DNA from 3 places in the Actinoplanes sp. SE50/110 genome. Region 1 is predicted to be linked to each of the others. Evidence: riboswitches for the same ligand, from Rfam matches in the RefSeq annotation. Region 1 holds a riboswitch; each other region holds the start of a gene.

Evidence for each region. A riboswitch is a leader RNA that binds a small molecule or an ion and turns the genes downstream of it on or off. The one in region 1 is predicted to bind cyclic di-AMP.
Region 2: another riboswitch for cyclic di-AMP. It lies ahead of ACSP50_RS44755 (transglycosylase family protein); the one in region 1 lies ahead of ACSP50_RS08345 (C40 family peptidase).
Region 3: another riboswitch for cyclic di-AMP. It lies ahead of ACSP50_RS05870 (NlpC/P60 family protein); the one in region 1 lies ahead of ACSP50_RS08345 (C40 family peptidase).

What each region holds. Positions count from the first base shown of each region.
Region 1 covers NZ_LT827010.1:1,858,563-1,862,915, forward strand. The annotation lists gene ACSP50_RS08330 (TVP38/TMEM64 family protein) at 1-468, opposite strand, end outside; gene ACSP50_RS08335 (type 1 glutamine amidotransferase) at 530-1,243, opposite strand; gene ACSP50_RS08340 (Mur ligase family protein) at 1,259-2,479, opposite strand; cyclic di-AMP (ydaO/yuaA leader) riboswitch at 2,862-3,043, shown strand; gene ACSP50_RS08345 (C40 family peptidase) at 3,083-3,880, shown strand.
Region 2 covers NZ_LT827010.1:669,717-674,069, reverse strand. The annotation lists gene ACSP50_RS02930 (DNA glycosylase AlkZ-like family protein) at 1-70, opposite strand, end outside; gene ACSP50_RS02925 (GNAT family N-acetyltransferase) at 89-697, opposite strand; gene ACSP50_RS02920 (trans-aconitate 2-methyltransferase) at 790-1,380, shown strand; gene ACSP50_RS02915 (trans-acting enoyl reductase family protein) at 1,392-2,630, opposite strand; cyclic di-AMP (ydaO/yuaA leader) riboswitch at 2,961-3,163, shown strand; gene ACSP50_RS44755 (transglycosylase family protein) at 3,165-3,914, shown strand; gene ACSP50_RS02905 (nuclear transport factor 2 family protein) at 3,911-4,279, opposite strand; gene ACSP50_RS02900 (LysR family transcriptional regulator) at 4,350-4,353, shown strand, end outside.
Region 3 covers NZ_LT827010.1:1,319,640-1,323,992, forward strand. The annotation lists gene ACSP50_RS05865 (RNA polymerase sigma factor RpoD/SigA) at 160-1,161, shown strand; gene ACSP50_RS05870 (NlpC/P60 family protein) at 1,228-2,208, opposite strand; cyclic di-AMP (ydaO/yuaA leader) riboswitch at 2,224-2,351, opposite strand; gene ACSP50_RS05875 (DUF3817 domain-containing protein) at 2,508-2,828, opposite strand; gene ACSP50_RS05880 (hypothetical protein) at 2,851-3,267, opposite strand; gene ACSP50_RS05885 (DUF6158 family protein) at 3,356-3,595, shown strand; gene ACSP50_RS05890 (DUF1360 domain-containing protein) at 3,667-4,182, shown strand; gene ACSP50_RS05895 (hypothetical protein) at 4,183-4,353, opposite strand, start outside.

The sequences.
Region 1 (4,353 bases):
GTAGGCGTAGCCGATCAGGCCGAACGGCGCCAGCGGCAGGAACCGGACCAGCAGCACGGCGGCCAGGCCGCGGCGGTTGAGCCAGCCGTCCAGCCGGGCCAGCCGGCCGCCGGCCCGCGCCTGCAGCACCCCGCGACCGGCCCAGCGGCCCAGGTAGTAGGTGGCGGCCGCGGCGATCACCGCGGCGGCCAGCGCGGCGACCGCGCCGATCGCGGCGCCCAGCAGCGCGCCGCAGGCGACCGTGACCGCGGTCCGCGGGACCAGCGCCGACAGCAGCAGGCCGCCGAGAACCGCGACGGCGACCGCCGCGCCCGGGCCGAGCGCGACCACCGCGTCACCGATGTCGCGGAGCGGGAGCAGGGCGGAGGCCGCGGCCAGCGCGCCGATCACGACGGCGAGCAGACCGAGCCGGACCAGGCGCTTCCGGCGGGACGGCACGCTCGTGTGGTGATCAGGTGTGTCGGTCATGCAGCCTTACCGCCCCAACTTTCTCGCCGGTTCCCGAATCGGTCGTGCAGCTCTTTCCGTCTTAAGCCGGGCTCGCCGCGGCGAGCCGTTCGCCCCGGAGCCGGTCGGCCCAGGAGTCGTCGAGGGGCGCAAGCCTATCCGCGCCCGTGGACCAACGCAGTAGCAGATCGGCTAGCGCTGGGTTGCGAGACAGCGCGGGGCCGTGCGAATACGTCCCGATGATCTTGCCGGCCCAGGCCCCCTCGGTCTGCCCGTCGTTGCCGATGCCACCGGTCACCCGGGCCAGGGGCGCGGCGTGTGCGCCCAGGTGGGTGCGGCCGCCGTGGTTCTCGAAACCGGTCAGCGGGGGCAGGCCCAGCCGCGGGTCGATGTCGCCCCGCAGCTCGCCGACCGCCCGGCTCTCACCCCGGTCCGAGGTGATGTCGAGCAGGCCGAGCCCGGCACATTTGGTCCCCTTGGCGAAGAACGAGTGACCGAACAGCTGGTAACCCGCGCAGATCGCGAGCACCGAGGCGCCCTGGCTGACCGCGCGGTGCAGCCCGCCGTCGGCGATCAGTCGCTGGGCGGCCAGCGCCTGCGGGCCGTCCTCGCCGCCACCGATGAGATAGATGTCGGCGGTCGTCGGCATCGGCATGTCCGAGCGGACCTCGTAGGTCTCGACCGGGATGCCGCGGGCCGCCGCCCGGTGCGCCAGGATCAGCAGATTGCCCCGGTCACCGTAGGTGGAGAGCAGGTCGGGGTAGATCCAGACGATCCGGAGGGTGCTGTCGTTCATGCTGTGACCTCGGTGTTAGTTGACACGGTCGAGCACCGCGCGGATGTCCTGGAACGCCGTGTAGTTGGCGATCACCTCGAGCCGGCCCGGCGGCACCTGCGCCACCGCCTCGTCGAAGGTGTGTACGTGCCGGAACGGCACCTGGTTCACCTGCAGCCGGACGGCCAGGTCGAACGCCCGGTCGCCGGTGATCAGGACCGGACGGTCGCGCAGCGGGGCGAAGTCGACGTCCCACAGCCAGGAGGTGTCCAGGCCGTCGGGGTCCCGCGCGTTGATCGAGAGCAGGGTCGGCGCCTGGTCGGCCATGTCGAACGCCTCCAGCCAGCTCGCCGGGTTCTTGGCGAGCAGCAGCCGGATGTTGCGGCCGTCCCGGTCGACCTGGGCGTAGCGTCCCGCGATCGAGGTCACCCGGGAGAGCCGGGGGAGCGCCTCGATCGGGCGAACCCCGAATTCGCCGGCGACCGCGAGGGCGGTGGCCGCGTTGCCCAGGTTGACCTTGCCCGGCAGCTGCAGCTTGACCAGGTGCCAGTCGCCGCGCGGGTCGATCACGCCGTCCTCCTCGACCACCCACTGCGGGGTCGGGCGGCGCAGCGGGCAGCCGGTGCACCACCAGTCGCCGTTCGCGCGCTCGATCGGGTGGCCGCTCTCCGGGCAGACGAACGAGTCGTCGTGCCAGCGCTGACCGGCGCTGAACCAGATGGACTGCGGGCTGCCGGCGGCCGCCCAGACGACCATCGGATCGTCCGCGTTGGCCACCACCCGGATCTCGGGGTGGCCGGCCAGCGCGGTCTTCCACAGCTGCGCCATCATCGCCACCTCCTTGGCCCGGTCGAGCTGGTCGCGGGAGAGGTTGAGCAGCGCCACCACCTTGGGCCGGGTGGCGTCGATCACCTGGGCCAGGTAGTGCTCGTCGACCTCCAGCACGGCGAACGGGGTGTGCCCCTCCTTCGCGAGCGCGGAGGTGTGCCCGGTGGGCATGTTGGCGCCGTACGAGTTGGTGGCGACCCGGCCGAGCACGCCGACCGCGGCCGCGGTGAGCCGCGTCGTGGTCGTCTTGCCGTTGGTGCCGGAGACCAGCGCCACCGCCCGGCCCGAGGAGAGATGCGCCAGCAGGTCGGGGTCGATCTTGAGGCCGATCCAGCCGCCGATCACCGAGCCGTCGCCGCGGCCCGCGGCCCTGGAGAGCGCCGCCGCGGTCTTCGACGCGGTGGTCGCGACTATCGCCCGCAAGGGCATCTTCCCGTCCGTCACGCCAGCGAGGGTACCGGACCGCGGGGTCACGTCGAGTTGCCGGAAGGTCCGGTCCCCGATGGCGGGCCGGGTAATCCGGTCGAGTTACCGCGTGTGCGCTCGTCCGGGTTACCGGCCGAAAAAATGTGTGTTCTGGTTCACTGACCTGGATCGACAGATCGTATGCGGTCGAGCACTCAAAGCAATGACATTTGTTTTCCGGAGCTAGCAAATTGGACAGTGGCTCACGTGCCAATCACGGTGAGTAATCACATCGCACCTGACGATCGAGGGCGAAGTCGGGTACCAAAGATTCACCGGCGGCAACCGCTCGCCGGCCGCGCCGACCGGACCACGCCGAGCCCTGCCCCGGACTGGTCGACGCGACCACCGCAATGCACCGAAAGCTGACAAGGCATCAGGGGGCAGGGACGGGGGAACCAATCCCGGTCCGCACCAGCGTCGCGCCCCACGGGCGACGTGGACCTTGGGGTGAAGCCACTCAGGTGGCCGGGCAGCCTTCCCGCCCGAACCCGACAGCTAACCTCGCAGGCGTGCCGGAGGGAAAACCTTACCGTGCACGAACACCGTTCGAGCCATGGCCGCCGCATGTCCGGCGCCGGTACCGCAGCACTCTCCCTGGGGCTCTGCCTCTGCGCCGGCCAGCTGATCGGCGCGTCGCCCGCCGTAGCAGCCGAGGCGACGCCGGTCACCACCGCCGCGAACACCGTCCGGGCAGTCGCGCCGGCCGCCGCCAAAACCCTCGTGCAGCCCAGGCTGACCACCACGACCACCGCTCGCCGGATCACCGCGGGATCCGTCCTCAAGGTCACCGCCAAGGTGATCAACCCGAAGACCGGCAAGATCGCCAAGGGCACCATCCGCCTGCAGGGCTACCGCGGCGGCAAGTGGCAGACGTGGGCCACCAAGAGCAGCACCGGCGCGGTCACCTTCACCACCGGGCCCAAGTCGTCGATCTACATCCGGACCCTGTTCACCGGCACCGGCTACGCGCAGACCTCCAGCTCACGCATGCTGATCACGGTCCGCGCCAACGGCGGCGCACGGGTCCTGGCCGAAGCCAAGAAGCACGTCGGCGCCCTGTACAAGTTCGCCGCCGCCGGACCGAAACGGTTCGACTGCTCCGGCTTCACCCTCTACGTCTACAAGGTCGCGGCCGGCAGGAGCCTGCCGCACAAGGCTGACGCCCAGCAGCGCTACGGCAGCGCGGTGAGCAAGAGCCAGGCCCAGCCCGGCGATCTGATCATCTTCCGGTCCGGGTCGTACGGCTACCACGCCGGGATCTACGCCGGCGGCGGCTACATGTACGACTCGCCGCACACCGGGGCCCGGGTCGGCAAGCACAAGATGTACGGCAGCAACTACGTCGTACGCCGCATCGCCTGACCAGTCGTCGGCCTCCGCCTCGACCGGCTGCCGCCGGGTGTTTCCCGGTGGATGACGGACGGCGGCGGCGGTAAGCGCAGTAAGTGCAGTAAGTAAGGAAGCAACGCCAGTGGGGCGCGATCCGCATCGGATCGCGCCCCACTGGCGTTCCGGCCGCTGTCGGCTCACGGTCCGTGCTTCCTCAGGTTCCTGCTTCCCGGTACGTCGGTGGTCCCGCCCCGTCCGCATCCCGCTCTGCCTCGCCGGGCGATCGTCGCGGCCGCGCGCGGCTCGCCCCCTCGACTGACGCTGGCCTGGGCGCCGGGGCCGGCGGGCGGCGGCCAACTGGGCGGGGTGGTGGTGCGTGGGCCGGTAAGGGTGGTGGCGCGACTGTGGAGGGTGGGCCCGCAGGGGGTGGGTGGTCGGGAGTGGAGCGCGGTGGCGGGTGGATCAGGAGCCCGGGGGAGGCGGGGTGGAGGCTCCATTTTTCTCCA
Region 2 (4,353 bases), 1.2 Mb from region 1:
CACCGCGGGCGGACAGCCCCAGCGCGGCGAGGCGGTAGGCCATCACCTGCGCGCGATCCACCTTGAGCATCGAGCACACCCCGTTCGTTCAGGTGCGACGACCGTACCGCCGGGATGCGACATTTCTCAGGCCCTCGCGGCGGGTGCCGGGCAGCCCGCGGACGTATTCCCAGGTGTCCAGGCTCGTCGGCCCGTACGGCCCCTCCTGCGGGATGGGTGGCTCGCCGGTCAGCCGGTAGCCGCAGCGCCGGGCGACCGCGGTGCTCGCGGTGTTGTCCGGGTCGATCCGCAGCAGCAGCCTGTTCAGCCGCAGCGTCCCGCAGGCGTAGTCGGTGAGCAGGGACAGGGCGGCGGCGGCCAGCCCGCGCCGGCGGAAGCGGGCGCCGACCAGGTAGCCGAGTTCAGCTTCGCGCAGGGCCGGGTCGACGCCGAAGAGCAGCACCTCGCCGAGGGGTGGCCCACCGTCCGCGGTGATCGCGAGCTGGATCCGTCGGCCGGTCAGCCGTCCCTGCCGGGCGCGTTTCAGGTATGCGATGCCGGCGTCGACGTCGAACGGGGACGGCATCGGCGTCCATCGGGCGATGTCCGGCTCGTCGAGCAACCCGACCAGGTCGGCCAGGTCGTCGGGACTCCATTCGCGCAGCACGATGCCGTTGCCCGCCAACGTCAGCGGGTGCGGCAGCGGACTGGCGGTCACACTTCGAATCCTGCCCATAAGGGCCCGTTTGCGGCTAGGGCGATCAGCGTCGGATTACCGATCGCGTCCGGCGGCCCGGCAGGATGCAGGGCATGCCTGATCCGGTGAACACCCCTGAGCATTGGACGGAATACAACGCCCACCAGGGTGACCGGGCGGTCCGGGACACCTGCCGGATCGCCATGGACCTGGCCGGTCCGGGCGCCGGCCGCACCGCCGTCGATCTGGGCTGCGGGGCCGGCATCGAGACGCGCGCACTGCTCGACGCCGGGTGGCGGGTCAGCGCCTACGACAGCGAGCCGGCCATGCTGGCCGGCCTCGACCATCCGTGGCTGACCGCGCACCGGCTCCGCTTCGAGGCGATCGGGGCGCTGCCGCCGGCCGACCTGGTCTACGCCGGTTATGCGCTGCCCTGGCAGACCCGCGGGTCCTTCGATCGCTTGTGGACGCTGATCCGGACGGCGGTGCGCCCGGGCGGCCGGATCGCCGTCGACCTCTTCGGTGTCCGGGATGCCTGGTCCGGCAACCCGGCGATGACCTTCCTGACCGCCGCCGAGGCCCGCTCGCTCGCCGACGGCCTGGTCATCGACCACTGGCACGAACAGGACGAGACCGCGCCGGCCTACCGCGGCCCGAAGCACTGGCACGTTTTCACCCTGGTCGCCCACCGGCCGGAGAACTGACCGGCGGGCGGTCAGAGCTTGTAAGCGGTGATCTCCATCCCGGCCGCCCGCAGCCGCGCCACCAGCGCATCCCCGATACCGGTGGCGGGCGTCAGCACCCCGCCCTCGCTCTCCGGCAGTGCATCCCGGTCCAGGGCGAGCGCCAGCGCCGACTCGCCCAGCATCACGGCTGTCGCCGCATATCCGGGGTCGCCCTTGGCCCGGACCCGCGCCCGGTACCGCGCCCCGGTCGTCGTGGTCGTGAAGATGTCCATGGTGAAGTGCCCGTCCTGCTGCGTCTTCTCGCCCGGCCCGTCGCCGGGTTTGGGCAGGATCCGGTCGAGCAGGTATCGCGTGGGCGGCACCGCGAGCCCGACGATCAGCGCGCCCAGGCCGAGCTTGATGCCGGCCGCCAGGACCGGGGAGAGCGGCGACGCCCCGACGCTCATCGCTTCGCGATATTTGAAGGCGCGGCCGTACGCCCAACCCCGCAACGCGTTGCTCCGTCGCACCACCCGGGTGTTGTAGGAGGCCATCACGAAGGGTGCCAGCCGCCCGCGGAGTTTCGGGTCCACTTCGGAGGCCGGGATGGTGTCCATGTCACTCTGCCGGCCCAGTTTGGGCTCGGCCTGCCGGTCGGGGCTGAGCGAGTACGGGCTGCCGGCGACGCGCCGCAGTGACGGATCCTTTTTCATCACGTCGACCTGGTTGCGCATCGAATCGATGGTGCCGCCGCTGACCCCGCCGTGCATGCTGGTGACGACCAGTGTGGTGTCGGTTAGTTCGCCGGCGCCGTCCGCGACGACCTGCTGGTGCAGGACGTGCACGCCGATGTCGGACGGAATGGAGTCGAAGCCGCAGGAGTGCACGATCCGCGCACCGGTGCCGCGGGCGAGTTCGTGGTTCTCGTCGATGCTGTCGCGGGCGAACAGCACCTCACCGGTCAGGTCGACGTAGTCGGTACCCGCCGCGGCGCAGGCGTGCGCGAGAGCCCGGCCGTACTTCGCATACGGGCCGACGGTGGTGATGATGACGTGGGCCCGGCCGGCCAGGGTGGCCATCGCGTCGGGGTCGCCGGCGTCGGCCACCACGATCGGCCAGTCGACGCCGAGCCTGGTTTTCACCGCTTCCAGCTTCGCCGGTGAGCGCCCGGCCAGCGCGATCCGGGTGCCGGCCGGTGCGTGCCCGGCGAGGTGACGCGCCACCAGCGCGCCGACGAATCCGGTCGCACCGTAGACGATGACCTCGTAGTCGCGTGAACGATCGCTCATGGTCGGAGATTGTGCACCCCGGGCCGGGCGGTGGGTACACCCGCCGGTAACAAAGCCCGGAAAACCGTGGCTGGCAGCCGAAATCAGCGTCAGCGGATTCTCTTTACCCACTGCGGACCGGGCTCTAACCATGACTTCGGACTTTCCCCCGTCCGGCTGACCACGATGGCGGCAAGTCGTGACGCGATCGAAAAACTCGTGGAGTTATCCACACAAAGGAAGATCAAAGCGGCTAATTTGGGTGAACAACGTCACCGGCTGTGCTTACAGGCCTGGTCATTCCTGTAAGGCGGTGACTACCGTCGGCAAGTCCGCACCATCGCGGACACCGTGACTGGAACGCCGAGTCCTGCCTGCCGGTCACGGTCAACAACCCACAGGCATGGAGCGGGGGACCCACCAGTTCCTCGGCACGTCCACGAGCCGGAGTTCCCGGAACGCATGGACGAGCCTCGGGGTGAAGCCGCACCCGTGCGGCCGGGCTCCTCGGCCCGAACCCGACAGCTCACCTCGCAGGCGTGGAGGGAAAACTTCATGCTTCACCTGAACCAGCGGGTTCGTCGTGTCCTGTCCCGGCGAGCCCAGTCCCCGCGTGCCCTGAACCGGCTCGCGCAGGCTCCGGCCACCGCCGGACTCGTCACGGAGAGCACCGCAGGACCCGGAAGGCACCGGCGCACCGAGGTGCGGCGGGCCAGAATCCATCTCATCGCACTCCCGAACGCCCGCCCCGGTTTCAAGCGGGCTCTCGGCATCGCCATCGCCGGCCTGGCCGGCACGGTCGGACTGCTCGCCACCGGGGCCTCCCCGGCCAGCGCAGCCGCCGCGGACGTCAACTGGGACGCGGTCGCCAAGTGCGAGTCGAGCGGCAACTGGGGCATCAACACCGGGAACGGCTATTACGGCGGCCTGCAGTTCAGCCGCAGCACCTGGCGGGCACACGGCGGCACCCGGTACGGCTCCACCGCGAACCTCGCCTCCAAGAGTGAGCAGATCCTGATCGCCGAGCGGGTGCTGCGCCACCAGGGCATCGGCGCCTGGCCCACCTGCGGTCGCCGCGGCCTCACCAGGGCACACCGGACGACCTCGGTGAGCCCGTACCGCCTGGCGTCCTACACAACGCCGCTGCGGGCGAGCCACACCTACGTGGTGAGGCGCGGGGACACCCTGTCCCGGATCGCGAGCCGTTACCACGTCAGGGGCGGCTGGCGCGCCCTTTACCGCACCAATGCGAAGCGGCTGAGCAGCCCGAACCGCCTGTCGGTGGGGCAGCGCCTGGCCATCTAGGCCTGCTGGCCGGGCCGCATCTCCGGGTGGTCGAGGACCCGCAGCCACGAGCCGTCGGCCTGACGGCGGACCACCTGTGCCCTCGCCCCGGCGCCGTCTTTCGGCGGGGTCGCGGTGAGGGCCAGGTCGCCGCTGATCAGCGTGGGCAGCGGCGGCTCCGGCTCGAACCGCGGCATCTTGGGCAACAGCTCCGCCCACAGCTTCTGGATGGCGGCGCGCCCGACCGTCTGGCTGCCGGGCGGATAGGCCATCACCGCGTCCTCCTCGTAGAGCAGGGCGAGGCCCTCGGCATCCTTCGCGTTGGCCCGCTCGACGAAGAGCCGGGTGAGGTCCTCGGGCTGGAAGGCTTTCTCGGAAGAAGTCATGTCTTCACCCTCCTCCGCGCCGGTCCACAAGTCCAACGCATAGTTTTGATGGCAGCTACAATCGCCACTCATGG
Region 3 (4,353 bases), 540 kb from region 1:
TACGGGCCGCGCTCAGCTACCGCGCACTGGGCTCTCAGGTAAGACCCAGGCATTCGTGACACTTTCGATCGGCCAGGCGGAATCAGCGCAGGCAGCCATTTGTTGTGTAGATGTCAGCAACCGCAATGCACGAGCTGCGGACGTTACGGGAGAGGGCTGATGGACGCAGGTAATGCCCGTAACAGGGTTAGTGACGGCAATGAGGGGACCGTGGGCAACGTGGAGAAGAACACCGTGATGCGTACCGACCAGGTTGCCGAGGAGCGCGACCTCGTCGGAGTCTACCTGCACGAGATCTCCCGGACGCCGCTGTTGGACGCCGCGCGGGAGGTCGAGCTCTCCAAGGCGATCGAGGCGGGCCTCTACGCCGAGCACCTGCTCGAGCAGGGCGAGGAGCGCCGCGGCATCAGCCGGGAGGAGCTCGAGCGCCTCGTCACCGAGGGCAGCCGGGCGAAGGACCTGTTCATTCGCGCCAACCTGCGACTGGTCGTCTCGATCGCCCGCCGCTACGTGCGCTCGGGCATGCCGATGCTCGACCTGATCCAGGAGGGCAACACCGGTCTGGTCCGCGCGGTCGAGAAGTTCGACTACGAGCGCGGCTACAAGTTCTCCACGTACGCGACGTGGTGGGTGCGTCAGGCGATCAGCCGGGCCATCGCCCAGCAGGAGCGGACCGTCCGCCTGCCGGTGCACCTGGTCGAGGACGTCAACCGGATGCGCAACGTGACCCGCCAGCTGGTCCGTGAGCTCGGCGGCGACCCGGAGCCGGAGCAGATCGCGGCGGCTCTCGGCGTCACCGTCGAGCGGGTCAACGAGCTCACCCGCTGGGCCCAGGACACCGTGTCCCTGGACACTCCGGTCGGCGACGACGGCGACACCAACCTGGGCGACCTGGTCGCCGACAGCGACGCGCCGTCGCCCGAGGAGATCGTGCTTAGCGCCCTGGAGCGGCAGCGGATCGAGGGGCTGCTCAACCACCTGGACGACCGGTCGGCAGGCATCATGCGGGCGCGGTACGGACTGGAGGACGGTCGGGAGCACTCGCTGACCGAGGTGGCGTCGCGCTTCTCGCTCAGCCGGGAGCGGATCCGGCAGCTGGAGATCCAGGCGCTCGGCCGGCTGCGTGAGCTGGCCCGGGCCGAGGGCCTGCAGGCCGCCTGACCCTGATACGACGAGAGAAGGCCGGCACCCCGAGAGCGGGTGCCGGCCTTCTCGCTGTGCGCGGTGTTACGAGATCCGGCCGTATCCCTGTACGGGCATGATGTTGATCGTGCGGCGGGTCACGTCGGCGCCACCGTGCGGTGCGTCGATGACCATGCCGCTGCCGACGTACAGCGCGACGTGGCCACCGTCGCGATAGAACACCAGGTCACCCTGCTTGGGGACGAACCCCGCGGTGCCCGCCTTGATGTAGGTGACACCACTGGCGTATCGCTGCTCGGACGCGCTGTGTGGCAGCGAGTGCCCGGCCGCGGCCCAGGCGGCCTTGGTCAGACCCGAGCAGTCGTACGAGTTGGGACCCTCGTCCCCGAAACCGTACGGCTTGCCGATCTGCTTGTACGCGAAGGCGACCGCCACCCCGGCGTCACCGGAGCCCTTCGGGATCGGGCCGGTCCACGAGCCGGAGCTCTGCGTCGGCTTGCCGTACAGTTCCTTCTGCGTCGCGGTCAGCTTCTGCAGATCCTTGGTGTACTTGGCCTTCTGCGCGTCCAGCTCCTTGAGCTGCAGCGCCTGCTTCTGCTCGGTGGCCTTGAGCTCGGCCTGCCGAGACGTGTAGGTCCGGCTGACCTCGGTGTAGTTGTCGATCTGCGCCTGGTTGGACTTGCTGAGCTGGTCCAGGTAGCTCAGCCGCTCCAGCAGGTCATGCTGGTTGCCGCCGAGGATCAGGGTCATCGGGCCGACCCGGCCGGTCATGTACGACGACGCGGCGATCGCGTTCACCTTCGTGACGGCCTGGTTCTTCGCCGCCTCGGCCGGCTTGAGGGACGCGGTGAGCTTGGCCGCGTCGGTCTGCGTCGCCTTCAGGTCGATGCGGGTCTTGTTGTACGCCTCGGTGACGTCGTCCAGCTTGTTGGAAGCCGCCTCGATCTGCTTCTTCAGCTCGTCCTTGGACGGGGCCGCGTGCGCGGCGGTAGCGCCCGACGTGGTGATCGCCAGCGCGGTCAGCGCGACCACCAGCGCCCGGAGCCTGGTACGGGGGAGTGGCACTGGTCAGGGGGCCTTTCTTCCGCTCATGGCCGCTTACCGGGTTAGCTGACGGGTTCGGACTCGGAAGAGGCGTCCTACCGCGCGTGGCGGATTCACCCCGGAAAGATGGGTCCCCGGCTCGTGAGATTCAGCGGCGTTGGCCGGCGCCACCCGGAGGGTTTGTGGCTGCGGACCGAACCAACCGCATCAACTTATCGGCGCAGAAAACAAAATCAAGTCCTCCGCGCGTGAAATCTGCGAATAGCCGGTCTTGCGAACTTAATCCCGATAACGGGCTGTTATTCGACCCGCGCGCTGCGTTATTTGACGGCCGGTTCCCACGCTACTTCAGTCATCCAGTGCCGGGTCACCTGACGCTCCGCCCAGAACGAGAAGAACGGGATGGTGCCGGCCAGCATCACCAGGATCATCCGGCCGAAGGGCCACCGGGCCCGGCGGGACAGGTCGAAACTGAACAGCAGATAGATCATGTAGAGGAAACCGTGCAGCGGGCCGATCACCGCGACCACCGTGTCGTTGTCGCCGAAGTACTTCAGCGGCATGCCGACCAGTACGAGAACGACCAGGAACACGCCGACGATCCAGGCAATGATCCGGTAACGGGTGAGCGCGCCGCGCACGGGGGTCTCCTTCGAGCTTCTACTACTTGATGATGCGGCCGGGGTAGTCGGCCGGGCGGGCGCCGGGGTGCTCGGCGAGCCAGGTCAGATAGTCGTTGTAGGCGTCCAGCTCCGGGTCGGCCGCCACCGCCTCGGCGGGCCGGACCGCGACCCGCACCGGCCGGCCCACGGCGACCGGGGCGCCCGGAACCCGCTCCGGCTCGGCCGGCTCGGCCTCCGCCCCGGTGTCCCGCGGCTTGCGGAACAACTGGATCTCGCGGACCCAGATGAACACCACGAAACCCGCGAAGACCGGCCACTCGAACATGTAGCCCCAGCTGAGCGAGTTGCCGCCGGTGGCCCGGCTGTACTGCCACCAGCCCAGGCCGAGGCAGCCCGCGGTGAGGATCAGCGCCAGCAGGTGGCGGGCGATCCACGCCGGAGACCACAGCCCTTTCATGCCCCCGAGCCTACCGGCGGGTTTGGCGCGGACCCGCGCGGGCAAGCCACCGGTTGTCCCCGTTCGCCCGCATCGCTGGAGGTGCACCATGACGACAGCGCGACCCGAGACCGGCACCGACACCGGGATCGACCCGGCCGGACTCGCCGACGACGACCTCTTCCGGGAGTTGACCAGCCTCTACCGGACCCGGCTGCAGACCCTGCGGCACGGGCCGGACGCGGCGCTGGACAACCATTTCCGGCGCACCGCGGAGCTGGAGACCGAGTACATGGCGCGCTTCCCCGGTCGTGAGGTCGACCCGGAGCGGCTGACCCAGGCCTTCTGACCCGCTCGTGTCTCCCCCACCCCGGTTCTGGACCCGCCCGGCTTCTGACCAGCTTGAAAGGACCCCCCACGATGTCCAGCCTGCAGGCCCGGGTCGCCGAGGTGGCCCGCGCTTACGCCCCGCACGACCACCGGCCGCTGGGCGGCTACCTGGTGGCGATGGGCGCCTTCGGCACGCTCGCGGCCAGCCTCGCGGCGGCCGCCAAGCTGACCGGTAAGCCGGTGCCGGAACGCCCGGCCATGACCGACGTGGTGCTGCTCTCGATTGCCACCCACAAGATCAGCCGGCTGATCGCCAAGGACTCGGTGACCAGCCCGCTGCGGGCGCCGTTCACCCGGTACACCGAGCCCGCCGGGGCGGCCGAGCTCAACGAGGAGGTGCGCGACGAGGGCAGCCCGGTGCGGCACGGCATCGGTGAGCTGATCACCTGCCCGTTCTGCCTGGCCGCCTGGATCGCCACCGGCCTGACCGGCGGGCTGGTCCTGGCGCCCCGGCTGACCCGGCTGGTGGCCACCGCGTTCACCGCGACCGCTGTCTCGGACTTCCTGCAGATGGCCTACAGCATCGCCAAGGAGCGGGCCGAGTGATCAGATCGCCGGGGCGCTGAGTGCCTCGGCGGCCTCGTCCTGCAGGTATTCGCCCTCGGGCAGCGCGTCCACCCGGGTGAGCAGGCTCGCCGGCAGGTCCTCGGCGATCGCCCGCCGCTGCAGATCGCCGCTGCTCATCCGTTCCTCGGCGCGGTACGCGCCGTCCAGGAA